DNA from 3 places in the Mammaliicoccus sp. Dog046 genome. Region 2 is predicted to be linked to each of the others. Evidence: predicted binding sites of a transcription regulator. Region 2 holds the regulator's gene; each other region holds the start of a gene.
The links. The regulator Rex, encoded in region 2, represses fermentation and respiration genes when NADH is low (regulators of the CRP and FNR family bind a similar motif). The targets are predictions, from matches to a motif close to TTGTGAAATATTTCACAA.
Positions count from the first base shown of each region.

Region 1: the regulator Rex is predicted to act here: its motif matches at 2,845-2,862, upstream of P3U32_RS02690 (nitrate reductase subunit alpha).
Region 3: the regulator Rex is predicted to act here: its motif matches at 4,263-4,280, upstream of P3U32_RS02725 (nitrate/nitrite transporter).

Region 1 is NZ_CP120131.1:560,637-570,816, reverse strand. Features, by position in the region: gene P3U32_RS02690 (nitrate reductase subunit alpha) at 1-2,803, opposite strand, end outside; gene P3U32_RS02685 (ATP-binding cassette domain-containing protein) at 3,000-3,599, opposite strand; gene modB (molybdate ABC transporter permease subunit) at 3,605-4,273, opposite strand; gene modA (molybdate ABC transporter substrate-binding protein) at 4,285-5,052, opposite strand; gene P3U32_RS02670 (FdhF/YdeP family oxidoreductase) at 5,720-8,080, opposite strand; gene fdhD (formate dehydrogenase accessory sulfurtransferase FdhD) at 8,217-9,008, shown strand; gene P3U32_RS02660 (GNAT family N-acetyltransferase) at 9,067-9,810, opposite strand; gene P3U32_RS02655 (biotin transporter BioY) at 9,820-10,180, opposite strand, start outside.
Region 2 is NZ_CP120131.1:754,998-765,177, forward strand. Features, by position in the region: gene tsaB (tRNA (adenosine(37)-N6)-threonylcarbamoyltransferase complex dimerization subunit type 1 TsaB) at 1-136, shown strand, start outside; gene rimI (ribosomal protein S18-alanine N-acetyltransferase) at 109-576, shown strand; gene tsaD (tRNA (adenosine(37)-N6)-threonylcarbamoyltransferase complex transferase subunit TsaD) at 569-1,582, shown strand; gene P3U32_RS03730 (VOC family protein) at 1,649-2,080, shown strand; gene P3U32_RS03735 (hypothetical protein) at 2,192-2,335, opposite strand; gene P3U32_RS03740 (ABC-F family ATP-binding cassette domain-containing protein) at 2,834-4,762, opposite strand; gene P3U32_RS03745 (redox-sensing transcriptional repressor Rex) at 4,925-5,557, shown strand; gene P3U32_RS03750 (twin-arginine translocase TatA/TatE family subunit) at 5,569-5,793, shown strand; gene tatC (twin-arginine translocase subunit TatC) at 5,867-6,649, shown strand; gene P3U32_RS03760 (YeeE/YedE family protein) at 7,129-8,196, shown strand; gene P3U32_RS03765 (sulfurtransferase TusA family protein) at 8,215-8,439, shown strand; gene P3U32_RS03770 (formate/nitrite transporter family protein) at 8,613-9,443, shown strand; gene P3U32_RS03775 (LacI family DNA-binding transcriptional regulator) at 9,579-10,180, shown strand, end outside.
Region 3 is NZ_CP120131.1:572,646-582,825, forward strand. Features, by position in the region: gene narH (nitrate reductase subunit beta) at 1-586, shown strand, start outside; gene narJ (nitrate reductase molybdenum cofactor assembly chaperone) at 579-1,160, shown strand; gene narI (respiratory nitrate reductase subunit gamma) at 1,153-1,833, shown strand; gene nreA (nitrate respiration regulation accessory nitrate sensor NreA) at 1,866-2,309, shown strand; gene P3U32_RS02715 (sensor histidine kinase) at 2,306-3,340, shown strand; gene nreC (nitrate respiration regulation response regulator NreC) at 3,358-4,011, shown strand; gene P3U32_RS02725 (nitrate/nitrite transporter) at 4,339-5,496, shown strand; gene P3U32_RS02730 (ThiF family adenylyltransferase) at 5,653-6,654, shown strand; gene P3U32_RS02735 (MogA/MoaB family molybdenum cofactor biosynthesis protein) at 6,666-7,166, shown strand; gene moaC (cyclic pyranopterin monophosphate synthase MoaC) at 7,167-7,646, opposite strand; gene glp (molybdopterin molybdotransferase MoeA) at 7,715-8,974, shown strand; gene mobB (molybdopterin-guanine dinucleotide biosynthesis protein B) at 8,971-9,432, shown strand; gene P3U32_RS02755 (molybdenum cofactor biosynthesis protein MoaE) at 9,441-9,893, shown strand; gene moaD (molybdopterin converting factor subunit 1) at 9,890-10,123, shown strand; gene mobA (molybdenum cofactor guanylyltransferase MobA) at 10,130-10,180, shown strand, end outside.

The sequences.
Region 1 (10,180 bases), 190 kb from region 2:
TATCCATTCTTGGCAGACCATTTTTCACTGTTTCATCTTCCCAAGTATCTAACATTAATTTCAATTCATCATATTGTTCTTTCACGGAATAACTCACACCGTGTGCACCGATTTTCCCCTTTTCTAATAATGGTCCTACCGAAATATATTTATCATAGATCTCAGTATAATTTCTTTCTACTACAGCAAAACCTGGCATTGTTTTACCTGGAATCGCCTCGATTTCTCCTTTAGACCAATCTTTCACAAGGCCATAAGGTGTTGAAATTTCTTGTTTTGAATCGTGCGCTAAAGGTGATGTAACGACATCTTTAAATGTTTCTTTCATATGCGTTTTCGACAAATCAGATACGCCTTTTGCTAATGTTTTAAAGATGTCCCAATCTGATCGAGATTCCCATAATGGATCAACTGCTGGATTAAATGGATGAATAAATGGGTGCATATCTGTTGAAGATATATCATGTTTCTCATACCAAGTTGCAGCTGGTAATACAACATCTGCATATAAAGGTGTTGCTGTCATTCTAAAATCTAATGCAACTAGTAAATCTAACTTACCTGTTGTATCTTCTCTCCACATAATTTCTTCTGGTTTTTCAGTTTCATTCGGGTTTGCTAATAAGCCTGACTTCGTCCCCAATAAATGTTTCATGAAGTATTCTTGACCTTTAGCAGAACTTGAAATTAAATTTGAACGCCATACAAATAATGTTTTTGGATGATTTTGTTTTGCATCTGGGTCTTCTATCGCAAATTTTGTTTGCTTATTCTTTACTGAATCGACTGCTCTTTTAATAATTGCTTCATTCGAATCATCGCCCGCTTCTTTTGCTTCTTCACCGAACAATAGACTATTACAATCAAATTGTGGATAAGAGGGCAACCAACCTAACCTTGCAGCTAATACATTGTAATCTGCAGGATGCTTATGTTTCAGTTCATTAGAAAGTGGTGATTGTAATTTATCTACACCAGACTCTTCATACTTCCATTGATCCGTCGCAAAATAGAACCAACTTGTCGCATTTTGTAATCTTGGTGGACCTTGCCAGTCTTTTGCGAATGCAATTGTGGACCATCCTTCAATCGGTCTACATTTTTCTTGACCAACGTAATGCGCCCATCCACCGCCATTCACACCTTGGCAGCCACAAAGAATGACTAAATTCAAAATCGAACGATAAATCGTATCTGAATTAAACCAATGATTAATTCCTGCACCCATGATAATCATTGAACGACCTTCTGTATCAATCGCATTTTGCGCAAATTCACGTGCCACTTGAATCACGACAGATGCTTTTACGCCAGTCACTTTTTCTTGCCATTTAGGAGAATATAACGACGTTTCATCTTCAAATCCTTTTGCTTCAAGTGGATGATTTAAACGTCTTACACCATATTGACTTGTCATTAAGTCATAGATTGTCGCGATATATGCTTTTTCACCATTTGCCTTTTCAATTTCTTTAACGATAATTGGACGTTCGAACGTACCATTTCCTTCATTATCAAAATACGGGAATTGTATCGTCATCACTGAAGATTCATGTTCTTTCAGTGAAAGTGCTGGATCAAGTAATGTACCATCTTCATTTTCTAAACTTAAATTCCATTTAGCACCTTCTTCATATCGCTGTCCCATCGTGCCATTCGGAACAACAAGTTCCCCTTTATGTTGATCATAGATTACAGGTTTCCATTCAGCATGTTCCGTTTCCATACCTAAATCACTTGCTCTTAAAAATCGACCTGCTTTATAACCCTCACCATGTTTATCTAGTTGAATGATAAACGGCATATCTGTATATTGTTTAGCATAATTAATAAACATTGGTTCTTGCTTTTCTTCATAAAACTCTTGAAGTATCACATGTGTCATCGCTTGAGATAACGCTGCATCTGTACCTGGATTTGGTGCTAGCCAATTATCCGCAAATTTAACGTTTTCGGCATAATCTGGTGCAACTGACACAACTTTAGTTCCTTTATATCGTACTTCAGTCATAAAATGTGCATCAGGCGTTCTTGTTAAAGGTACATTTGATCCCCACATAATAATGTAGCCCGCATTGTACCAATCACTAGACTCAGGTACGTCCGTTTGCTCTCCCCAAATTTGTGGTGATGCTGGTGGTAAATCGGCATACCAGTCATAGAAACTCAACATTTCTCCACCTAATAATGAAATAAATCGAGCACCTGAAGCGTAACTAATCATCGACATTGCAGGTATAGGTGTGAATCCAGCGATTCTATCTGGTCCGTATTTTTTTACGGTATATATAATTTGTGCTGCAATCAGTTGTGTTACATCTCTCCAATTGACTCTTACATGTCCACCTTTACCTCTCGCATTTTTATACATGTGTGCCTTTTCTTCATCTTCAACAATGGATGCCCAAGCAACAACTGGATCTCCATATTCTTCTAAAGCTGCTTTCCATAATTTCCACAGTTTCCCTCTGACGTATGGAAATTTAATACGTAATGGACTATATTCATACCAAGAAAACGATGCACCACGCGGACATCCTCTTGGCTCAAATTCAGGCATGTCTGGTCCACACGATGGATAATCGATTTGCTGATTCTCCCATGTAATCACGCCATTTTTCACAAATACTTTCCATGAGCAAGACCCTGTACAGTTCACGCCATGCGTTGTTCTGACAACTTTGTCATGACTCCATCTTTCTCTGTACATCTTTTCCCATTCTCTACTTTTCTCTTCTAAAATAGACCAATTACCTTTAAATTTTTCAGTTGGCTTAAAGAATTTCAAACCTAATTTAACCATATATGGTACCTCCTAATTTTTGCCCTTTTCTACTAACTACATTGTAAAAAAATTCACAAACTTTTTATATTAGGGGATTACCTATACATCGTTCGAAATTCCCTATTTCACTTTGAAAATTAAAGCATAAAAAAGCCTGTCGATTAGGTTTCACTTAATCGACAGACTTTATGTTTTAATTTCATAATTTCGTACATTATTTAATTTCTATTACTTCATCTGATAGCGTTGTAACTTCTTTTTTAGAATGTGAAACGAGTATGATTGGAATTCGCCACGTTGCAAAAATCTTTTGAATTAATCTCATTCCTTCTTCTTTCGTTTCATCATCTAAACTTGAAAATGGTTCATCCAATAATAACAAGTTAGGTTTCACGCTTAATACTCTGCATAACGCAACTCTTTGAGATTCTCCACCTGATAGCGTTGAAGGATATTGATCTAAACAATGTTCTATATTTAATTGCTTAATCAAATGTTCAGTATCTTTATTCGGTCGGGTCATATAATGAATATTTTCATGAACTGTCATATGCGGAAATAGCTGATAATCCTGAAATAAATATCCGATTTTTCTATCTTGTACCTTCACTTGATGCCCGTGATGACTTAACGTTTCATTATCTATACGTATGAATACATCATCTGCTTCTGCTAAACCAGAAATAATATTTAACAACGTCGTTTTGCCTATGCCCGATTTTCCAACGATGGCATAAATTTTCGGTACTTCTGACTGGATATTTAACGTGATTGTACGATTTTTAATTATTTTTTTTATATTAATGTGAATCATACATATCACTCCCACTTATGGTTTTTCTGATTTAATATATTTAATGCGCTGATCACACACACTGCAAAAGCAATCAACACGATGACCCATAACCAAGCTTGATTCTCTTCACCAGATTGTACTAAAAAATATATTTCCAGAGGTAACGTGTTCGTTAACCCTGGAATATATCCTGCAATCATAAGCGTTGCTCCAAACTCACCTAATCCTCGAGCAAAACTCATAACAATACCTGAAAATATTGCACGTTTTGTTAGTGGTATAACGATTGTCCAAAATATCTTTCTTTCACTCGCACCCATTGTTCTAGCTGAGTTTAACATCTTAGGATTAATGGATTGAAAACCATTGATCACATGTTGATACATAAGCGGTATGCTGACAATTACTGCAGCGATGACCGCACCCACCCAACTAAATATGACTTGAATATGTAATGTTTGGTCTATTAAATGACCAAACCATTGATTTTTTGAAAATATAATCAATAAAATAAATCCCATCACAGTTGGTGGTAAAACAATGGGTAACATAATGACACTTTCTATATATGGTTTAAGTTTACCATTGTAGCGGTGCATTAACTTTGCCAGAACAATACCTAATATACATACAATAATTGTACTTATTAATGTTACTTTCATTGATATCCATAATGGTGTTAAATCTGGCATAGATTAAGCTCCTAACCTTCAAAGTGATATTCTTTAAATATTTGTTTAGCTTCTTTTGATTTTAAGAAATTAAACCACTCTTTTGATTCTTTTTTGTCTGTAACAAGCCCTGCTCTGTATATAATTGGTTCATCTAATGGGGCATCTGTTAATTTAACAATGTTTTCTACTTTTTTATCTTTACCTTTATATAAATCTGTTTCATAAACAAATCCAATTTCAGCATTTTCTTTCTTAACATAATTCAATACTTGTTTAACATCTTTCGCAAATACAAATGTACTTGTCATACCTTCGTATAATTTTTCTTTCTTCAAGTATTCAATCGCATATCTTCCTGCCGGTACACTTTTTTCTTCACCTACCGCAACTTTAGAAGGTGAACTTACGTTTTTAATTTTTTTGATGTTAGAATTCTTGTATTTAATCGCAATTAATTTGTTTTTAGTATAGTCATACACTTCTGATACTTTTTTATTATCTTTTAGTGTGTCTACATCTTCGGTATTTGCTGACATAATAACATCTACATCAGCACCCGCTTCAACTTGCTTTCTTAAACTACCAGAACCACCGTAATTAAATTTAATATTTGTATTAGGGTGTTGTTTTTTATATTCTTTTTCTAGTGCTTTAGTGACATCTGTTAAACTTGCTGCTGCAGATACAGTTAAGTGCTTTTCTTCATTTTTTTTATTAATTTTGTCTTGGTTAGATTCCGTATTACACCCAGCCAATACAACTAATAATGCTACAACGAGCATAAACAATCGTTTCATAAAATAATTTCCTCTCTATAAATAGTATAAACTTAATTTACACCTTTCAACTACGCAATGAAAGAGCTATGTATATTTTTTCACAAATACTTCTTAATTCATAGCATAAATTAAAAAAAGTTAGGCGTATGTAAGTCTGAAATTTTACTATAAACAATGTATTTATAAGTAAAAGTGAGGCTAGCGAGATTGTTTTCCAGAACTATCTCGTTAGATTTTCTAACAGGATTGTTACTCAGAACTATCTCGTTAGCCTTGCTCAATATTGCTTGTCCGCCCTCACTTGCAATGTTCAGCGCCTCAATGTTGCTTGTCGACCTCCACTTGCAATGTTCAACGCTCCAATGTTGCTTGTCAGCCCTCACTTGCAATATTCAACGCTCCAATGTTGCTTGTCAGCCTCCACTTGCAATGTTCAGCGCCTCAATGTTGCTTGTCGACCTCCACTTGCAATGTTCAGCGCCTCAATGTTGCTTGTCAGCCTCCACTTGCAATGTTCAGCGCTCCAATGTTGCTTCTCGGTCCTCACTTGCAATATTCAGCGCTCCAATGTTGCTTGTCGACCTCCACTTGCAATGTTCAGGATTTTTTTGCGCTGACTCCTGCAGAAAAAGCATGCACATAAAAAAATGCCGACAAAGTATATAACAATGTCGACACTTTTTTACTATTGTAGTGGTATTTCTTCTAATTCTTTAACTGGTTTCTCGTAATAATCTCTGTCTTTCTTCGCATTAAATCGATCAGCTTTTTCTAACTTAACAGTTATGTTGTAATCAGGAATTTCTGCAAATTTCTCATATCGTCCTCTTGGTAACAAGTAGTTTCCTTCTGGGAAGTATACTTCAACATTACCTTTTAGAATGTCTACATATTTTGCGACGCCTTGGAACACACCGAAGCCATTATGAAGTACAACACCTTCACCTTCAGCTATACTCATTGATTCAGCATCTTCTTTATTCATTAAGACATCGTATCTACCACCTTCGTTAAAGGTTTCGTGTTCGCCATAAACCATAGAGTTAAATTGTTTACCACGTCGTGTCGTTAGCATAAAGTCGTCCGCTTTTTTATTTAAATTCGGTATGTCTACGCCAATCAAATGACCTTTTCCATCATCAGTTGGACAAATACCATCTTCACACAACCAAGCACCGCCCCATTGGAATACGTCTCCTTGTTTTTTCAAATATTGGACGCCTTCGTAATCTGGATTGGCTTTAGCGATTTCTTCTCTTATCTCTTGTCCATCTTTAAAATCAACTAAATGTGCCGTTTCAGGTTTGATTCTTTTAGCTAAATCAATATAAATCTTCCATTCTGATCTCGCTTCTTTAATTCTATTTTGATTACCTTCAATTTGAGGTGAATAGTATACCATACGTTCAGTTGAAGTTGATGTACCTCCGCCATCTTGTTCATAACGCGTCTTAGCTGGAAGTACAATAACCGTTTCTTTCGCATCAACTAAAGTTGACGTATTTAAAATAATATCTTGGTGGACCCTTAATTCTAAGTTCTCTAATGCTTCTTCAACAAATGTCGGATCTGGCATTGTTTCTAAGAAGTTTCCTCCAGATAAATAATAGCATTTAATTTTTCTTTCATGATCATCTGGTAGCATCGCATTTTCCAACGTTACACCTACTGTATCGCCTTGCCAATCGGCGATATCAAAGCCCCATAACTTCTCAATACGTTCATGATTTTCTCCATGAAAAGCACCCCCTGGTAACACAAATGGATCACAACCCATTTCACCAGTACCTTGAACACTTGAATGTCCTCTGAATGGCATTAACCCACTATGTTTTCTACCTAAAAATCCTCTTAGCAGCGCTAAATTACATACTTGAGATATATTATCTGTAGCAAATTCGTGCATCGTTAAACCAAGTGCCCATGCAAATACAGCATTTTTTGCTTTCGCTAATTCTAATGCTAAATCATAAATGCGTGATTTAGTAACACCGCTAGACTGTTCAATCTCTTCCCATGTTTGGTTTATAACAGTTTCTTTCAATTCTTCATAACCTGAAACATGTGACTCTACAAATGAATGATTGATTGCAGAACCATAAGATTCTTCTTCCATTTCAAACCAATGTTTCATAATGCCGTGCATAAATGCTATATCTCCACCGATATTCACTTGATAGAAATCATCTGCAACATTCGTACCAAACAATGCTGATTCCGCTACTGAAGGTATCCAATATTTATCCATTGCAGGTTCTTTATATGGGTTCACGACGATTATTTTTGTCCCTTTCTTCTTAGCTTCCAACATATATTTAGTTGAAACGGGTGACGAATTAGACGCAACACTTCCCCAGAAAAGTAATACATCTGTACCGATCCAGTCTTGGTAATTCGAAGTTGAAGCGCCAACACCAACAGATCGTTTCATTGCAGTTTTACTAGGTGAATGACAAATTCTCGAAGCATTATCAAGATTGTTAGCTCCTAAGAATCTCGCAACTTTTCCGGCAACATAATACGACTCATTTGTAATACCTCTAGAAGTTAAGTAAAACGCATAATTTCTAGGATTTAATGATTTCATCTTATCCGCGATTGTATTCATCGCTTCTTCCCATGAAATACGAATAAATTTACGATCACCTTTTCTTCGCATCATTGGATATGGAATACGACCTAAATTTCTTAATTCTGAACTATTATATTTTCTTAATTCATCTATGTCTTGATGAAGAATTTCAGGTTTAATTTCAGGCATTGTATTTAACCTTAATACATTAAAACGCGTTGTACATACATGAGGACCAGTTAACGTTTGATCACTTAATCCTGATACACCTAGCGCACAACCATCACAAACACCTTTTGTAATAATATTTTTAGCATAATTTAAATTATCTTTATTGTCCCAAACAATTTTCATTGTATCTCTAATATGTTTAGGCTTCACTTTACCTAATCCAAAGGGTATCGGACTAACCCAAAATTCAGGTGCAAGTTTCATGTCTTTCTTCATTGGACCTTGATGTTTTGTCTTCCCCATTTTTATCCCCCTCTAATAATTCGATTACTTTCATTATATTCAAATTGAAATATAATTGAAAGTGCTTCCACTTTATATAACACTAATTTATAAGTATAATCATTATATTAATAGCTTTATAAGTGGGGGAAATCGTATGAATAGGGATATGACTTACAATCAAAATATTTTAAAATATGAAAACAATCAGTTCGTCGAGACAACTGATTTTTACGTTACTGAATTCCCACTAACTATCATGATCAATGGTGAAGAATTTGCTACGATCATCTGCTCTCCAAAAAATTTCAAAGAACTCGTTTTAGGATTTTTAGCTTCTGAAGGTGTCATCTTTAGTGGAAAAGATTTAAAACAAATCACAATCGATGACTCAAAAGGGTTTGCACATGTTGAATTAACCCACCCGATTGATCCACGTACTAAACAGTATACGCAACGCGTCTTATCATCATGTTGTGGAAAAAGTAGAGCATTCTACTTCAATAATGATGTTCAAACTTCTAAGGTATCTCAATCTAAAGTAACCATCAATGCGGATCAAATTTTATCAATGATGGAAAGATTACATTCAGAAAGTAAAGTATTCAAACAAACAGGTGGATTACACAATGCAGCGATTAGTGATGGTAGTGAGTTTTATGAACACCGATCAGACATTGGCAGACACAATGCTTTAGATAAATTATATGGTTATTGTATTCAAAACAATGTATCTATTCGAGATAAAGTGTTGATATTTAGTGGTCGTATTTCCTCGGAAATATTAATTAAAGCTTCAAAAATCGGTGTCGGTATTATTTTATCTAAATCCGCACCAACGAACTTAGCAATCGAATTAGCAAATGACTTAAATATTACAGCTGTAGGATTTATTAGAGACGGTAGTTTTAATGTTTATAGTCATGCTGAAAGAATTATACAAAATTAATAAAAACACACTGAACTTATATTTATAAGTTTAGTGTGTTTTTTGTTCAGATTAGTTTTTAATATTCTTTTAAAGCTTCATATTGGAAACCACTATATTTATACCCTTGTGCTTGATACATATCTTTAGCTGTATCTTCTCCGTCAGCAACTAATATAATTGGCTTATCTTGTGCAATTTTTGAGACATAAGCTTGCATCTCTGTTCCAATGCCTTTCCGACGTAATGATTCATCCACCGCAAAACTATCTATTTCAACATAATGCGCTTGTTTCCAGACAAGTAAAATTCCAGCTGGTTTATCTTTGTAATAAGCAATCACTTGAATTGGATTGGTCGCTGCGAATTGTTCTTTATTCGTAGTAATTTTTAATTCTGCATAATCTTCGCCATATTCCTTATCAAATTCATAAGATAAATTCATGAAATCTACTAAATTATCATCATTTGTTTCAACAACTTCTATCGCTTCATTATGCTTTGTATGAAAATCTTTGTCATGATTGATATATAATTCTATCCAACTATATTCGTAACCTTGTTCTTTTAAATATGAACCGAGTTGATCATCAATCATTTCATTTTCAGGAAATACAAACTTTAAAAATGGCTGTTCATGTTGTTCGTGTAGCTTTTTCAACATATGTTCATCGTTCTTAAATGTTTCTAAATCAGGCATTTGTTTATAAACAATCTTATTTGAATCATATTGAATACGTTTATGTAATGTTTGAAAATGGGTATAGCGATCAGTATCTTCTAATATATCTCCATCTGTTTCAATATCACTAAATGTAACCATTACAACACCTCATCCATTTTGTCTTAATCTCTTAATTTCAGGTACATTCTTTAAACTAAATAGTAACATAGTTGCAAGTACTGCTTTAACAATATCCCCTGGCAAGAACGCAGCTGCTAGTTTGTATCTATGTATAATAGAAACATTCATAAATTCACCCATAGCATAACCGCCTATGATATTCAGTAACAACACACCTATGATTAAGTTCACACACAATGCGTATACGAAGGTTAATTTTTTCCACTTTTTATCTATAAAGAATCCAATAAGAAATGCGACAATTGGATATCCAATTAAATACCCTGCAGATGGTCCAAAGAATACACCTAGTCCACCTCTACCTCCTGATAATACAGGTAACCCGATT
Region 2 (10,180 bases):
ATCAAACTTACCAGATGCTTCACTCATGTTTGATTTGAAAGAAAGTCCGGTGTCTAATGTACATGAATTAAAACCACGATATTTAAAATTATCAGAGGCGGAACAAAATTGGAAAAACAATCAAAAGAAGCATTAGAAATTCGAGAAATGACAATTGACGATGTAAACCAAGTCTATGAAATTGAAAAACAAAGTTTTGATCACAGTTCATGGTCACTGGACGCATTTTATCATGAGTTAGAGAAGAATGAATTTGCACATTACTTTGTAGTTTCAATGAATGATCGAATCATTGCATATTGTGGTTTATGGATTGTTATCGATCAAGCACAAATCACAACTATTTCAGTTGATGATGCATATAGAAATAATGGTGTCGGCCAATTGCTATTAGAATATGTAATGAATTTTGCGAGTACGACATGTACAACGATGAGTTTAGAAGTAAGAATTGAAAACGAAGCGGCAAGACATGTATATGAAAAAGCAGGGTTCACATATGGTGGTATAAGAAAGAATTATTACGGTGACGGAGAGGATGCAAAAGTAATGTGGGTGAGTTTAAATCATGTCTAAATCTATAATTTTAAGTATTGAAACAAGTTGTGATGAGACAGCAGCAAGTGTTATTAAAGATGGAACAGAGATTTTAAGTAATGAAGTCGTTACACAAATGATGACTCATAAAAAATTTGGTGGCGTTGTTCCAGAAGTAGCAAGTAGACAACATGTTGAAGTGATGACATATGTGATAGATGAAGCTTTAAAAAATGCAAACATGACAATGGATGATATAGATGCCGTTGCTGTGACTGAAGGACCAGGATTAATTGGTGCTTTATTGGTCGGTGTAGCAAGTGCGAAGGCGTTGGCTTTTAGTTATAATAAACCACTGATTCCTGTTCATCATATTGCTGGTCATATTTATGCAAATCATCTTGTTAAACCACTATCATTTCCATTAATGGCACTTATCGTTTCCGGTGGACATACAGAATTGATTTATATGAAAAATCATTTAGACTTCGAAATTATTGGTGAAACACGAGATGACGCAGTAGGGGAAGCGTATGATAAAGTTGCAAGAACAATTGGATTATCATATCCTGGTGGACCAGAAGTTGATCGACTTGCACATATTGGCCAAGACACTTTAAAATTCCCAAGAGTATGGTTAGAAAAAGGAAGTTATGACTTTAGTTTTAGTGGACTAAAAAGTGCTGTTATCAATACATTGCATAACAAAAAACAGAAAAACGAAGCAATCATTAAAGAAGATGTTGCTACAAGTTTTCAAAATAGTGTCGTTGAAGTATTGGTAGGTAAGACAATCGCAGCAGTTCAAGAATATGATGTAGATCAACTTATAGTAGCAGGTGGCGTTGCTGCAAATAAAGGATTGCGAGCAGCTTTAGAATCAGAAACTGAACGTCTTAATATTAATTTAAGTATACCGCCGTTAAATCTTTGCACAGATAATGCAGCAATGATTGGTTCTGTAGCACATTTCTTATATGAAGAAGGACGCTTTGCTGATATGAAACTAAACGGTAAAAGTTCAATCGATATTGAAAACCTCTAATAATTTGAAAAAATTAACAAAAGTCATTATAATAAACATGATTTAAGAGAAAAAGAGGAGGCGGAAATGGTGGAAGTAATTACGTATTTTAATTTTAAAAATAGTATTGAAGCATTAAAGTTCTATGAAGAAAAGTTAGGTGCTACAGATATAATGAGAGTAGCAGGTAATGACGAACTATTTAAGGATGCACCACCTGAATTTCAAATGCCTGAGTCGTTTACGATGAATGCGAGCTTTAAAATATTAGGTAAATTATTCTTATGTAGTGATACATGGGAAAATAAAGATATTGATAACGAAGGCGCGCAAGTCTGTTTCCAATTTGATTATAATAATGAAGAGGATAAAGCAGCTATTGTTGATTTGTTTGAAAAAGCAAAATCAGCTGGTTGTGAAATGCAAATGCCATTATCAGAAGTAGAATGGTCACCAATGTTTGGCTCATTTAATGATCCATTTGGTGTGACTTGGATGGCAAACGCAGTATCTGAATAAAATAAAAAAAGCACGGCACTTTAACTATAGAAATAGTTAAAGTGCCGTGCTTTTTTATGTAGAATGTAGATAAAATTTTGTTAAGGTTGCTTAATTCAATTAAGTAAGCAACTATTTTCTAGAATACTTGCCAACGCTATTTGTATAGTCTGTGTAATCTTTAATACGTTGGTCATATTCCTCTTTCGTAATAATCTTGAGTTTCAGTAGTTCTTTAGCTTTAGTTGTATAACTTTCGATGTTTGAATTATTCATAAATGATCATCCCTTCTATTTCTTTACGAGACCAATTACTCTATGAAATTTAACGCTAAGTACTATAGGAACTAAAAATATTAGTAACAGTATTACGAATCTGATTGTAAAATTTATGAAAATTGGTTATTTAAAGTATATGTCTTATTTTATATTAAATCTACCAATAATTGAAAAGATTCAAATATTTTAAAAGTAAGAACATAATTCCTTAATAATATTTACATAAAGTAAATAAAGCATGAGCGTTTTGTAAAGTCAATACAGAACATTTGTACTTGTGCACAAGTTAACCACAAAGTGTGGATAACTTTTGTATATCATTGCTTTAATTTGTGCATAACTTATAGGATAAATACAGAAAATAGTTATTTTACCTGTGGATAACTAGGATAACTTTGTGGATTGCTGGAAAATCAGTGTTTTTAATGTGAATAAATTTGTGATTAAAATAATAAATAAAAATGACTAAGGTGTAAAAGTCACCTTAGTCATTTTCTATAATTCGTTTAATTGACGTTCTAGTTCTTCCCATTTTTCCATGCTTTCTTCAAGTGCAGTTTCTGAATCAATTCTAGATTGATTGATTTCATTACTCTTATCTATATCGTTAAATATTTCTGGCAAGGTAAGTTGATGTTCATAATCAGCAATTTGTTTTTCATACGTTGATATATGTTGTTCAACTTCTTCAAGTTGACGTTCTATTTTTCTTTTTTCTTTTTTGAATTGCTTTTGATTTGTATATAAATTATCTACATTATTTGATGTCGCATTTTCTGTAGATTGTTGTTCATATTCGCTAAGGGCAAGTCGTTGTTCTAACTTTTCTAAATAATATTGATAATCACCATTGAACGATTCATTACCTTCAGCTGTGATATGGAATATTTTATTAGCAAGTTCATTGATAAAATAACGATCATGAGACACAAACAGAAGGGTACCTTCATAATTTTTTAATGCTTGTTCAAGCATTTCTTTAGAATCGATATCTAAATGGTTGGTCGGTTCATCTAGTATGAGGACGTTATTTTTTTCTAACATTAATAATGCGAGTTGTAGTCTTGCTTTTTCGCCACCTGATAAATCGTTGATTATCTTTTTAACTTCATCTTGAGTGAACAAGAATCTACCTAAAATAGTTCTAATATCTTTTTCAGGCATATGTGAATACTGATTCCAAACATAATCGAGGACGGTCAAGTTTGATTTGAACTCGGCTTGTTTTTGGTCGTAGTATCCAATTTGTAGATTTGTACCATATACGACTTCACCCGATAATGCTGGTAGCTTTTGTGCAATCGTTTGAATCAATGTCGATTTACCAATACCATTTGGACCGATAATGGCAATTCTATCGTGTCGCTTAACATCTAAATGGATTGGTGGGGTAATGCTATTTGTGTATCCGATTGATAAATTGTTTACTTTCATAACATCTTCACCAGTTGCACGATTGATTTCAAATGCAATTTGTGCACTTTTAGCATCTAAACGAGGTTTATCGATTCTTTCCATTCTTTCAAGCACTTTACGTCTACTTTTGGCCATGCCACTTGTTGAGGCACGTGTAATATTTTTTTCAACGAAAGTTTCTAATTTTTTAATTTCACTTTGTTGTCTTTCATATTCTGCCATTACTTTTTCGTAATGTGCGTCACGTTCTTTTAAGAATTTACTATAATTGCCGACATATTTTTTAACTGAACCTAATGCGACATCGTAGACTTGATTTACAATTTTATCTAAGAAGTATCTATCATGACTGATAATAACGATCGCGCCTTTAAAATGTGTTAAATAGTTTTCAAGCCATTCAGTCGTCTCCATATCTAAATGGTTGGTCGGTTCATCCAGTAGTAGCAAATCAGGATCACTTAACAACATGCGTGCCATAGATAATCTTGTTTTCTGACCACCGCTAAATGATTGGATCTTTCTATCAAAATCCGCTTCAGTAAAACTTAAACCAGTAAGTACAGTTTTTATTTTACTTTCATAATTATATCCATCCATTGATTCGTATTGATTGGATAATGATTCGTATTGCGCTAATTTTTCTTGATAATCATGACTATTATAATCTTCTGCATGATCACTCATCCAAGTCGTTAAACCTTGCAGCTTTCTCTCTATATTGATTACTGCTTCAAAAGGCTTTCTCATTTCATTCATAACCGTATCGTTGGAATCTAAAGTCATTTGTTGCGTTAAATATCCCATCGATACCTGTTTACCTTTAGATATATTCCCAGTATCGTAATTTTCGACACCGGCAATAATTTTCATCAATGTCGTTTTGCCAGCGCCATTTCTTCCGACGATAGCAATTCGTTCGCCAGTTTTGACTTCGAAGTCTACATCAGAAAATACAATGTCACCATCGAATGATTTTTCTAATTTATTTATTTGTAAAAGTATCATAGTTACACCTCTCTATTAGTTATTATTTTACATGAAAATACCGAATAGTTGTATGTAAATCATCTACAATATTTATATAGTTATTTTAAGCGAAGTTTGATATAATTAATCCAATAGATGTGAACACAATCACATTATTTTAGAGTAGAAAAGGTGAGGATTTTGGCAAAGAATGATGTGAAGATCCCTAAAGCAACTTTGAAACGTTTGCCATTGTATTATAGATTTGTGAGTACGTTGCATAATTCTGGAGTAGATCGTGTATCTTCAAAAGAATTAAGTGAAGGTCTTAAAATTGATTCAGCTACAATACGACGTGATTTTTCCTATTTCGGTGAATTAGGGAAAAAGGGCTACGGTTATAACATTAGCTATTTATTGAAGTTCTTCAGAACGACACTTGAGCAAGATGATATGACAAAAGTCGCAATCGTTGGTGTAGGTAATTTAGGTACGGCACTCGTGAATTATAACTTTACAGTTAATGATAGAATGCAGATTGTTGCAGCGTTTGATCAATCTGAAGATATCGTTGGGAAAATGGTCGGGAAATTAAATGTAGATAGTATGGATGACTTCGAGAAGATACTTGAAGATTTAGGTATAGAAGTGGTAATCTTAACAGTACCACAACGTGTTGCACAAACCGTTGCAAATCGTATAACTTCTGCAGGAATAACTGGAATATTGAATTTTACACCTCAAAGAATAAATGTACCTGATAAAGTACAGGTTCATCATATAGATTTAGGAATTGAATTACAATCTTTAATCTTCTTTATGAAGAATCAATAGGAGGGTATCAAATGGAAGCTTTAGTTTTTGTGAATACGCTTGGTATTTCTGGACCAGTTAGTTTGTTATTTATAGGGGTTGTTGCATTAATTATATTTGGACCAAAGAAATTACCTCAATTTGGTAGAGCGATGGGTTCAACTTTGAAAGAATTTAAAGATGCTACAGATGGGATGACAAACTTTGATGAGAAGAATAGTAAACCAGAAGAAAGCAAAGATAAAGAAGTTAAATAGAAATTTATTTAACAGATGTTCCCATTAATGTGGCGGGTTTCCTGCCACATTTTTTTAGATTGGAGGTAAGAATTTGAATAAGGACAATTTAACTATTGTTGAACATTTGGAAGAATTACGTGGACGAATGATGATCGTTGCTTACTTTCTAATAGGTGGGTTGTTAATTGGTTTCTTCCTTGCGAAGCCAACCATATACTATATAACAAACGATGACTTTACCCAAACATTAGAATTAAATGCATTTAGAATAACCGATCCACTTACAATATACATAGCAATGATTATTATCATCGCATTTATAATTGTATCTCCAGTAATTTTATATCAACTTTGGGCTTTCATTTCTCCTGGATTACATCCTAAAGAGCAGAAAGTGACGTTAAGTTATATCCCGTTTAGTTTGATATTATTTATTTGCGGCTTGTTGTTTTCATACTTTATTATATTTCCGTATTTAATATCTTTTACAATGAACTTAGCGGATGATATGGGAATTAAACAGACAATAGGGATTAAAGAGTATTTTAGTGAATTATTTAAATTTACAATACCATTCGGATTTGTATTCCAATTACCAATCTTGTTATTATTTTTAACAAGGTTAGGCATCGTGACACCGATGTTTCTAAAGAAAAATAGAAAATACGCATACTTCATATTATTAGTAGTCGCAGCATTAATCGCACCACCAGATTTTATGACGCATATGTTGTTTACGATTCCGATGATATTATTGTACGAAGTTAGTATTTTAATTTCGAAAATAGGCTATAAGAAATATTTAAAAGCTGAACAGAAATTAATGGAAGAAGAACTTGGAATGGATGTAGAAGAAACAACAGATCAAAAATAAGACCCAGCCATGTATGGATACCATATAACGTTGGGTTTTATTTTTTATGTTTGCAAGACTGGGGGAACGTGCAAATAAGAGCGTCGTTATTAGCAAGACTGGGCAAACGTGCAAATAAGAGCGTCGTTATTAGCAAGACTGGGCAAACGTGCAAATAAGAGCGTCGTTATTAGCAAGACTGGGCAAACGTGCAAATAAGAGCGTCGTTATTAGTAAGACTGGGTAAACGTGCAAATAAGGGTGTCTATATTAGCAAGACTAGGTGAACGTGCAAATAAGAGTGTCTATATTAGCAAGACTAGGTGAACGTGCAAATAAGAGGTGCCATATTAGCAAGACTGGGCTAACGTGCAAATAAGCAACTGCCAATACAATAAATTTCAATTTTCTAATATCTGTAATATAAAAGTAACTTGAAATTACTATTGTCATCATATACCATTATTCCTATCAAGATAATAAGGATAGGGGTTGTTTACGTGATTTGGATGATTATAAGTGGACTGATTGTCGGAATTCTACTTGGCTTCGTTATGCAAAGAACACGTTTTTGTTTAACTGGCGGATTTAGAGATATGTACGTACAAAAAAATAATAAAATGTTTTATGCACTTTTAATTGCTATTACTGTACAAAGTATAGGTCTATTTACGTTAGTTGGTTTAGGTGTGATTAAATTAGAAGCATCTACATTTCCACTTATCGGGACAATAATTGGTTCATTTGTATTTGGAATCGGGATTATTTTAGCCGGTGGTTGTGCTACGGGAACTTGGTACAGAGCTGGTGAAGGATTGATTGGTAGCTGGATTGCACTTGTATTATATGGTGTGACTGCAGCAATTATGAAGTCAGGACCGTTAAACCCGTTACAAGAAAGTATAAATTCATATACTGTAATGAATGCAAGTATGTCAGAAACATTAAATGTTCCTGTGTGGATATTAATCGGGATTTTAGTTATCGTGACTGTATATTTTGTAACGAAAACTTTGAAAAAACCTAAAGTGGCAATACCTCAATTAAAACAAAAATATACAGGTATTCGTCATATGTTATTTGAAAAGAGATATCATCCATTTGTTGCAGCAATCGCGGTAGGTGTCATTGCATTAATTGCTTGGCCAATGAGTGCTTCAACTGGAAGAATTGCAGGACTAGGAATAACAACACCTTCAGCAAATATCGTTCAATATTTAGTAACTGGAGATGTGTCTTTACTCAACTGGGGTGTATTCTTAGTATTAGGTATTTTTGTAGGTTCTTATATTGCAGCTAAAGGATCACGTGAATTCAAATGGCGTATGCCAGATACGAAAACGATCCGAAACAGTGTTATCGGTGGTGCTTGTATGGGTATAGGTGCATCATTAGCAGGAGGATGTTCAATTGGTAATGGACTTGTATCAACTGCAATGATGAGTTGGCAAGGTTGGATTGCGTTGCCATCAATGATATTTGGTGCTTGGTTTATGAGTTACTTTATCTTTATTAGACCAAGAAAAGTAAGACAAGCAAAAACACAAGTCACTACACAAAGTATTTAATTAAAGGAGTGTATGAATATGGTACATGAATTAGGAACTGTTGGAATGGTTTGTCCATTTCCATTAATAGAAGCACAAAATAAAATGGACGAATTAGCTATAGGTGATCAATTGAAAATTGATTTCGACTGTACACAAGCGACAGAAGCTTTACCAAATTGGGCAGCGGATAATGGTTATCCTGTAACAAATTATGAACAACTTGGTGACGCTTCATGGACGATTACTGTAGAGAAACAATAATTAAATAGAATATATAAATATATTAACCAGCCGTTTTAATGGCTGGTTTTTTATTTACTTAAATAGGTAATTATTTTTCGAAAAAATTAATCAAATTTTTATTGTGAAAATATTCACAAATGAAATGATTCATAGTATACTAATCCATATCAATTGAAAGTGTGGTTACAAACTTGAACAATAAAAATGTGAAATGGGATAAAGTCTTTTATGGTAGGATTTGGGTTCAACATGTTGTAGATACGATTAAGACGAAGGACATACTTCAAAGTTTCTATTTTAAGCGTTATTTACTACGTGCAATTATGGCTGGTTTTATATTAGGGTTAATTACTGTTTTTGTATTAATGATTAGAGCGTCTTTAGATTCCTATTTACCAGGTGGCATGACCAATTTGATTGCGGCAGTTGCATTTAGTTTTGCATTAGTGTTAATTCTGTTTACCAATTCAGAACTATTGACCAGTAATTTTATGTACTTTACTGTTGGATTGTATTATCGAGTTATAAGTCCGATGCGTGTTTTAAAGATATTCACGCTTTGCTTTATAGGCAATGCATTGGGCGGACTGATCCTCTTTTTATTATTACGTTTTTCAGATGTGATGACGCCTGAAATGTTAGTTCAATTAGAGAATGGTATTCATCATAAGACTTTAACAGCTGGATTTATTGCTATTCTTGTAAAAGGCATATTTGCTAATTTCTTTATTAATATTTCATTAGTTATTGCGATGCAAATTGAGGATATATTAGCGAAGATGTTTGTCATGATGTTTGGTGTTACTATATTTGCATTTATGGCATATGAACACGTCGTTTATAATACTGTATTATTTACAGGTGGATTAATATACCAAAGTGAGGAATTAAGTTTCGTTCCAGCATTGATTAATTTAATAGGTGCAGGTATCGGTAATTATATAGGTGGTGGCTTAATTATTGGTTTATTCTATGCGTATTTAAATGACCATCATCAATATCATAATGAACGATTACAATAAATTTAATACTTTTAGTATCTTTGCCGGAGTGGGACTACGAAATCTTTTTTTATCAATTAGATTTCTGTCCTGCTCCTTTTTTTATGAGAATTGGAAACGGTTTTATGATAAAATATGTGATTAAGAGGTGTATGCATGAAGACGATTAAAGATATTGCCGAAATGGCAGGTGTTTCTAAAAGTACGGTCTCCAGATATTTAAATGGTGGATCAATTAGTAAAGATACAAGAGATAAAATACATCAAGTTGTTGAAACAACAGGATATAAGCCGAATCAATTTGCGCAAAGTTTAAAAGCGAAGAGAACGGGTTTAATTGGTGCGATTGTACCTAGATTAGATTCTTATGCGACGACTGAAACGCTAAAGGGAATTGAAACAAGTCTCTTGAAGCAAAATATACAAACGATGATTGTGAATACAGATTTGTCGATTGAAAGAGAAATCGACTCTATTTATATGCTCGCGAAGCGGAAAGTAGATGGCATTATTTTAATGGCGACGTATATATCAGATGAACATTTACAAGCGATTGAAGCAATAGACTGTCCTGTTGTTATCGTTGGTCAAACACATGATGCGTTATATTCCATCATTCATGATGATTACAATGCAGGAGAACAAGTTGCTGAATGGCTTATCAAAAATAATAAACATCATATTACTTATATTGGTGTAGGTGAACACGACATTGCTGTTGGTAAAACGAGAAAAGAAGGCTTATTCGACTTATTATT
Region 3 (10,180 bases), 180 kb from region 2:
TGCACAAAATTCACCAGTATATAAATTGGCAATTGAATATAAATTAGCATTCCCATTACATCCAGAATATAGAACTTTACCAATGGTGTGGTATTGTCCACCATTAAGCCCAATCATGAATTATTTCGAAGGGAAAGATTCAATCAGAAATCCAGATATGATATTCCCAGCAATAGAAGAAATGAGATTGCCCGTTCAATATTTAGCTAATATGTTAACAGCGGGAGATACGAAAACGATTAAAAGTGCATTGCAACGTATGGCTATGATGCGTAGTTATATGAGAGCTAAATCCAGTAACAAACCATTCGACACTTCTAGATTAAATCGTGTTGGCCTCACTGAAAGACAAACAAAGGATATGTACCGATTACTAGCAATCGCAAAACATGAAGATCGTTTTGTTGTACCAACATCACATAAAGAAGGATATATGGATACGTACAGAGCACAAGGTAGCCAAGGTTATGGAGATGAAAATTTTGGCATGAATTGTGATGGATGTGGTGTTCAAGAACTTTCAGAAAATAAATCTGGTCAACAAATATATAACGAGAATTTCTATGGAGGGATTTTCCGTGATTAATTTAGATGCATTGTATCAGTATAAAGAAAGTTTTGGCTTCTTCAGTAATCAATTGACCTATCCTGAGAAGTTGGATTTTCATCCAAAAGCGTTTGAACACGCATTTGATGACAAACATCCAGGATATGCTAATGTACAACAATATTGGGAGAATATGCATGAAATATCACTCGATGACATTCAAGAAGTATATACACGAACATTTGATTTTGAAAAAAAGACGACGCTTTATATGACATACAATAAGTTTAATGAACAAAAAGAGCGCGGTCAGATGCTTGCAAGATTAAAAGTATTATATGAAATGTTTGGATTAGAAATGCCCAAAAGTGAACTCTCAGACTTTTTACCTTTGATGCTAGAATTTTTATATGCAGCTGATTGGAGAGGTGACAGTAGAGCACAAGAAAGTTTAACACTGGTTGTCATGGTCATTGAAGATGGTACGTATGAACTTATGCAATCACTCGGGGAACAAAATAGTCCGTACTTTCATCTTATACAAGCTTTAAGAGAAACATTAAAAACATGTGTCGTGGAACAACAGCAAGAGAAGGTGATCAATGGTGATTAATCAATTTGTTTGGGTGATTTACCCATATTTATGTGTGGCAATATTTATTATCGGTCATATATTCAGATATAAATATGATCAATTTTCATGGACGGCAAAATCGAGTGAATTTATTGAGAAAAAGCAATTAATGTGGGGGAGTATCTTATTTCATTTAGGTATTATACCGGTTATATTCGGTCATATAGTTGGATTAGGTATTCCGGCAGAATGGTTAAATGCGGTGGGTGTTACTAATCACATTTATCATATTGGCGCGGTTTATATCGGAAGTATCTTCGGTATTATGACATTTCTAGGTATGATATTACTCACTGCACGAAGAATTACGAAAGAAAATGTTAGACGATTAAGTACAGTGTCAGACATTTTTGTTAATTTATTATTATTAGTAATTGTATTTATGGGGTGTGTTGCAACGTTATGGACTAATGCGACAACACCAGAATTTGATTATAGACAAACGATCTCAGTTTGGTTCAGAGGTTTATTAATATTTAATCCAGATGCGGCACTTATGATAGACGTACCATGGACATTTAAAGTACACATTATATCTGGATTATTTATAACAGCAATGTGGCCGTTTACGCGTCTCGTACATGTATGGAGTGTACCATTAAACTATTTTAGTAGAAGTTATATTATTTACAGAAAGCACAAATCGAATTAAAATAAAGATAAATTAAGTAGGAGTGTTTAAATATGTCTGTTGAATTTAAATTTCAAGAACAACTGAATCATATTCGTGAAACATATGGCTTTGATTTTGTCGGATTAGCAATGTCATCTGAAGAATCAGATTCATTTCATATAAAGTGGCGTTATGTTTCAGGTAATTTAAATCAAAGATATAAAAACATCGTACTTAGAAGTGGACGAGGCATTGCAGGTATTGTTATTAAGAGTGGAAAAGCAATGACGATTACAGATGTTAAGGAAAGTCCGTATTATGATCAATTGTTTAACTATCCAATTATTCAAAGTGAACAATTAACATCATTAATTGCACTTCCTTTATGGAAACAAAATAGAGTTTGTGGCGTCATTTTACTTGGACAACGACAAGATAAACCATTACCATCCGTTGACCTTGATCAATTCACACGATTTGGCCCGTTTTTCGGAAAGGATATGATTAATTCATGAATGAGCAAGAAACATCCAAATTGACACAAATATTAGAACAATACTACGAAAAAACGAGTGAAATGATTGTTTTTCTTAATAGTAAAGGTCAAGTTATTAACATGAATCAAGCGGCGAGACGCGTCATTTCTGAAGATAATCAGTCCTCATTAACGCATGCAATTTGTAGTCGTTGTGAAGGTTACTCTAACGAATTTGCGATACAATCATGTAGAGAATGTTTCTTAGAATCAACGACGATTGGCAATAGTAGCTTTCAAGTATATATGCAAACAAATAGTGGTAAAGTAGAACCGTTTACTGCTACTTATCAGACCATTAGTCAGGAAGATGATGTGAAAGTATATACGTTACAGAATGTTTCACCACAAATTGAAAGACAACAAAAGTTACATCAACAAACGATGATGCAAAAAACAATCTCAGCACAAGAGAATGAACGTAAACGAATTTCAAGAGAATTACATGACGGCGTCGTTCAAGAATTACTCAATGTAAGTGTTGAACTAAGATTGTTAAAATATCAAGATAATATCGAGAATTTAAAGACACAGTCACAACACATTGAGCGTTTAATGTCCAAATTGATTGATGATACTAGAAACTTATCTTTAGAATTAAGGCCATCCTCTTTAGATGATTTAGGATTAAACGCAGCATTTAAGTCTTATTTTAAACAGTTAGAAAAAAACTTTGGATTTATTGTACATTACCATAATGATTCAGATGATATTAGATTTAATAATGAGATAGAAACGGTAGTGTATAGAATCGTGCAAGAAGCGGTGTTTAACGCTTTGAAATACGGACAAGTGGATAGTGTTGATGTGCATATGAGCTGTGAATCAAACTTTATAGAAGTAGAAGTAGCAGATCAAGGTGTTGGTTTCGTATTAGGAAGTGAACCAAAAGGCTCGGGACTTGGTATTTATGGTATGCAAGAACGTGCTGAAATTGTTGGTGGTACGTTCAATATCGAAAGTAAAGTTGGAAAAGGTACAAATATTAAATTAACAGTACCAATAGCATAGACGGTGAGGGAAGAAACATGAAGCTCGTAATCGCAGATGATCATGCAGTAGTAAGAACAGGATTTTCAATGATATTAAATTATCAAGATGATATGGAAGTAGTAGCAACCGCCGCTGATGGTATAGAAGCATATCAAATGGTAGCAAAACATGAACCAGATATATTAATCATGGATTTGAGTATGCCGCCGGGAGAGTCAGGATTAATCGCAACTGGAAAAATTTCCGAAGATTTTCAACATACAAAAATACTCATCTTAACCATGTTTGATGATGAAGAATATTTATTTCATGTGTTAAGAAACGGTGCAAAAGGATATATCCTTAAAAATGCGCCAGATGAAGAATTAGTAAATGCAGTGCGAACGATTTATAGAGGAGATATGTATATTGATTCTAAAGTCACGAGTTCCTTAGTCAATGAGTTAGTTAATCCTAAACAATCGACAGATCATCATTCGAAAGACCCATTTAAAATATTATCTCAAAGAGAATTAGAAATCTTACCTTTAATCGCAAAAGGATATGGCAATAAAGAAATAGCTGAAAAGTTATTCGTATCTGTTAAAACGATAGAAGCACACAAAGCACGCATAATGGATAAATTAGAACTGAAATCACGTCCAGAACTCGTCGAGTACGCGTTAAAGAAAAAGATGCTTGATTTCTAATACGGCAAAAACCTGTAAACACTATTTAGTGCTTACAGGTTTTTTAATTTTAGTAGATAAGTGCAAATAAAGGGTGTTGTTGTTAGCAAGAATGGTGAAACGTGCAAACAAGGGTGTTGTTATTAGCAAGAATGGTGAAACGTGCAAATAACGACTACGATATTAATATGCCAACCCACTCACATAGCAATCCAACTATGAAACGCATAATGATTTAGGGAATTTCCTTATTTGTATAAGGGTAAATCCTTATGCGCATGTTTTCACAATTAACATACAATAAATGTGACATCAAAATAAATATTTCATAAGAATAAGGGTGAAAATATGAAAACGAACACAGGGAAATTTCAATTGCCACTTCAAACGTTTAGTCTAATGGCTGGGTTTATGGTATGGACAATTTTAGCGCCATTAATGCCATATATCACTCAGGATATCGCTGTTCCTGAAAGTCAAAAGGCAATTATTTTAGCGATACCAGTCATACTAGGTTCTATCTTGAGAATACCGATTGGTTACTATACGAACTTAGTAGGATCTAGAATCGTATTTTTAACGAGTTTTATTATATTATTATTTCCGGTATTTTATTTGAGTCAGGCGCAATCTACTACAGGGTTAATTGTCGCGGGATTCTTTATTGGATTAGGGGGCGCTATATTTTCGGTAGGTGTAACGTCTATACCAAAATATTATCCTAAAGAGAAACATGGATTTGCGAATGGTGTTTACGGCATGGGTAATTTAGGTACAGCTGTTTCAGCATTTTTAGCACCACCGATTGCAGGATTCATTGGTTGGCAACATACAGTACAATTGTATTTACTTGTATTAGTATTATTTGCAGCACTGATGTTTATCTTTGGAGATAAACAAGAGCCTAAAGTCAAAATTCCTATGATGCAACAAACGAAGCTTGTCATTAATAATTACAAATTATATTACTTTAGCTTATGGTACTTTATTACATTCGGTGCTTTTGTCGCATTTGGTTTGTTTTTACCGAACTTTTTAGTAGGACACTTTGAAATTGATAAAGTAGATGCTGGAATTAGAACGGGTATCTTTATTGCGATAGCAACATTGTTAAGACCGATTGGTGGTATGTTAGGTGATAAGTTTAATGCATTGAATGTACTGAAATTGTTCTTTATCAGTATTATTGCTGGCGCACTCATCTTGTCACTATCACAACATATTCTTTTATTTACAATTGGTTGTTTAACAATCAGTGTGAGTGCGGGTATTGGTAATGGCTTAGTATTCAAACTTGTACCAACACATTTCAATAAAGAAGTTGGTGTCGTTAACGGTATTGTATCAATGATGGGTGGACTTGGCGGATTCTTCCCACCACTTGTGATTACGCTAGTTACGAGTATGTTTGGATCAAACCATCTTGCATTCCTGTTATTAGCTATCTTTGGCGTGATTGCATTATTAACAATGATGCATATGAGTAAAATCGAAAAACGTGCATAAACATAATAACATCTCATCTTTGCTGTAATCGTAAATAGAAGATGAGATGTTTTCGTTTAAGCAAGGAAAATTATATCTCATTCACCTCTATTCGTTGAGGATATAAGTCTTTCACTCTATAATGGAGATAAAGTGATTCGTGAAAGGTTGATAAAGATGAATGAACGCTATTCTCGCCAAATATTATTTAACAAAATAGGCGAAAAAGGACAAGAAAAAATAGAAGCAAGTAGTGTAACGATTATAGGTATGGGTGCATTAGGCACGCATGTTGCTGAACAGTTAGCGAGATCAGGCGTAAAACGATTAAATTTAATTGATCGTGATTATGTAGAATCGTCTAATTTACAAAGACAAACACTATTTGTAGAGAAAGATATTAAAGAAATGCTGCCTAAAGTTGTAGCAGCTGAAAGACATTTAAAGCTTATTAGAGAAGATATTCAAATTAAAACTTACATTGCCCAATGTGATGCAAAACTATTAAACGAAGTTGCTGGTTATTCTGATGTTATTGTTGATGCAACAGATAACTTTAATACGAGACAATTGATTAATGATTTTGCATATAAACGTCAAATTCCATGGATTTATGGTGCATGTTTAGAATCTACATATGTACAAGCAAGCTTTATTCCAGGTGTAACGCCATGCTTTAATTGTGTGTTACCACAATTACCTGTGATTAGTCGAACGTGTGATACAGTCGGTGTGATCAATCCAGCAGTTACAATGGCAGCAAGTTTACAAGTTGCTGATGCATTGAAGATTTTATCTGGAAACACTTTTACGCCGAAAGTGACATATGGTGACGTTTGGGAAGGTGAACATCAAACATTTGGATTTAAAAAAATGCAACGTGATGATTGCGAAACTTGTGGCGCTTCTCCAAGTTATCCAAAACTTGCTGAATCAGATCAACATGTTACGGAATTATGTGGTCGTCATACTGTCCAATATATCAATGAGAAATTGAATCGAGCAGCAATTGAAAAATTTGTCGCACAAAATAGACTCTTGCATCGTTCAAATGCATATATGATTCAATTTTTATATGATGATCATCGTGTAGTTGCTTTTAATAGTGGAAGACTACTTATACATGGTATTGATACAGCGAGCGAAGGTAAACAATTTGTAGAAAAAATGTTCGGTTAGGAGAATTGATGATGAGTACCATACAAAGCATAAATCGAGATATTAAAGTTGCCATTCTAACAATCAGTGATACAAGAACAACTGAAACAGATAAGGGCGGACAACTTGTACAAAAATATTTAAAAGATTTAAATGTTGCATGGAAGGATTCTAATTATCGCATCGTCAAAGATGAAATAGGTCAAATTCAAGATCAAATCAATGAATGGTTGAATGCAGATATTGATGCTATTATTACTACGGGTGGTACAGGTATTAGTCAAAGAGATGTAACGATTGAAGCCATTAAACCATTGTTAGATAAAGAGATTGAAGGGTTTGGAGAATTATTTAGATATTTAAGTTATGTTGAGGATGTTGGTTCTAAAGCAATACTTTCAAGAGCGCTTGCAGGTACGAAGCGTAATAAAGTCATCTTTGCACTACCAGGTTCAACAGGAGCAGTAAAATTGGCAATGGAAAAGCTCATCACGACTGAATTAAATCATATCGTGTATGAGCTTAATAAATAGTTAAGGTCGATTGAAATCGCCGTTTACACCACCAGATTTATGGGACAGATAAGTTTCACCGATAATCATTCCTTTATCTACGGCTTTACACATATCATAAATTGTTAATGCAGTAACACTAGCAGCAGTGAGTGCTTCCATTTCAACGCCTGTTTGGCCTTTAGTTTTTACAGTTGTTGTGATGTTTAACGTATAGGTGTTGTCGTTAGTCCATTCAAAATCAATATCTACACCTGTTAATTGAAGTGGGTGACACATTGGTATGAGTTGGCTAGTATTTTTAGCAGCCATAATACCTGCGATTTGTGCTGTTCCTAGCACATCGCCCTTCTTATTTGTTGCTTCTTGAATTTGATTGTAAATGGTTTCTTTAACTTTGATACTAGCGTGCGCAATAGCGATACGCGTACTCGTTTCTTTATCTGAAACGTCAACCATTTTAGCATGACCTTGATTATTAAAGTGTGTAAAATCAGACATTAAACTCATCCTTTCTTGCAAATATTATAACACGGAACAAATAATAAATAGAGAAGGAGTGTAAATAAATGACAGTTGAAAAGAGAACACCGATACCCGTTTCAGAAGCAATTTCACGTATTATAAATGTAATTAAACATAAAGAAGTAAAAGAGATACGTATTGAAGATAGTTTGAATAAAGTATTGGCGGAAGATGTTAAAGCGACATATGATATTCCAAGATTTGATAAATCACCGTATGATGGATTTGCGATAAACAGTCAAGATTCTAATGATGCAAGTGGTGACAACCGTGTTTCTTTTAAAGTTGTTGATCATATCGGTGCGGGTACGACATCAGATGTAACATTAAACAAAGGTGAAGCGGTACGTATCATGACTGGCGCGCAAATCCCGAATGGGGCAGACGCAGTCGTGATGTTTGAACAAACAATTGAACAGGAAAACCAATTCTCTATCAGAAAACCTTTTAAACAAGGTGAAAATATTTCATTTAAAGGTGAAGAATGTAGAGAAGGCGAACTTGTATTGAAAAAGGGTCAAACGATAAACAGTGGTGCAATTGCTGTACTTGCAACATTTGGTTATCAAAATGTGCACGTTTATGAGCCGCCGACAATCGCTATTATTGCAACTGGAAGTGAATTAGTAGCCCCAGATGAACCGCTTCAACCAGGTAAGATTAGAAATTCAAACGGCCCAATGATACAAGCAATGTGTAAACAAATTGGCATTGAGGGTACAATTTATCAAATACAAGAAGATCATTTAGAAGGCTGTATTAAAGTGGTAAATCAAGCTTTAAACAACCATGATATCGTCATTACAACAGGCGGTGTCTCAGTCGGTGATTATGACTACTTACCGAAAGTCTATGAGGCACTTCAAGCAGAAGTACTGTTTAATAAAGTACAAATGCGTCCAGGTAGTGTGACGACGGTCGCATATAAACAAAATAAATTATTGTTTGGTTTATCAGGAAATCCTTCAGCTTGTTATTCAGGGTTCCACCTTTTCACTAGACCAGCTGTCTTAAAAATGATGGGTGCAAATGAAATTTATTCTGTCATTGTAGATGCCGTACTTGATGCTGATTTTACAAAAGCGAATCCTTTCACAAGATTTATAAGAGGGAAGTTAACTTTTTCTAGCGAAGGCATTTACGCAGAACCTTCAGGATTTAATAAATCCAATGCAGTTGTTTCAATTGCGAATAGTAATGGTATGATTATATTACCAAGTGGCTCAAGAGGATATCAAAAGGGAGACGAAGTAAAAGTCTTGCTCACAGATCACCAATCATATGAAAGTGAATTGAATTTATGAGAATTTTACAAGTCGTTGGATATAAAAATAATGGTAAAACAACTTTAATTAATGAATTAATACGCATATGTAATGATAGGGAAATCGTCGTTTCAACGATAAAGCACCATGGACATGGTGAAGAAGACATTTCTTTGAATCATAAAGAAGTAGATAGTTTATCCTTTATAAAAAATGGTGCTAACGAAAGTATTGTGATGGGTAAACATTTGATTGAAAGAGTGACTAAAGTAGATAGAACTTTAGAAGAAATCATTGAGGGAGATCTATCCGTAAAACCAGATGTGCTATTGATAGAAGGCTTCAAATCTGCAAAATATCCAAAAATCGTACTAAAACAAAACGATCAACCTATAGAAGAAACTTTAGAAAATATTAAATATACATTCAATGCATTTGAAGAAGCGGAAAGAGCTGCTTTTCTAGAATGGTTTGTAGAATGGTTAAGCAAAGAGTAGGTGGAGTAATGAAACAGTTTGAGATTGTGGAAGAAAGTATAAATCCAGAAGTATATCGTGAGTGGACGCTAAATAGTAAGCAAGGGGCTATCGTTGTATTTACAGGACATGTTCGTGAATGGACGAAAGGTATTAAAACAGAGTATTTAGCATATGAAGCGTATGTACCGATGGCTGAGAAGAAGATGTCACAAATCGGCGATGAAATTGCGGAAAAGTGGCCAGGAACAATTGTAGCAATCGCGCATAGAATCGGAGAATTACAAATTTCTGATATTGCGGTTGTTATTAGTGTATCGTCACCACATCGACGTGATGCATATGAAGCAAACGAATACGCGATAGAACGAATTAAAGAAATTGTACCTATTTGGAAAAAAGAAATATGGGAAGATGGAGAAGAATGGCAAGGAAGTCAGAAACAGTACCATTCTTCATCGATAATGGAGGATGAATCATGAAAGTATTGTATTTTGCTCATTTAAAAGAAATATTAAACATAAAAGAGGAGCAAATCACTCTTAGTAAAGACCTCACTGTGTTAGACTTTAAGCAATATTTAAATGAACAACATCCTGAATTAAAGGATGAAACATATCAAATTGCTGTAAATGAAGAATTTGTGCAAGATCAAAGCGTTGTTACAAACGAAGATATCATTGCACTGATTCCACCAGTCAGTGGAGGTTAAAAGGAAATGATAGCAATAATTCTAGCTGGAGGAAAGTCCAGTAGATTTGGTTCACCA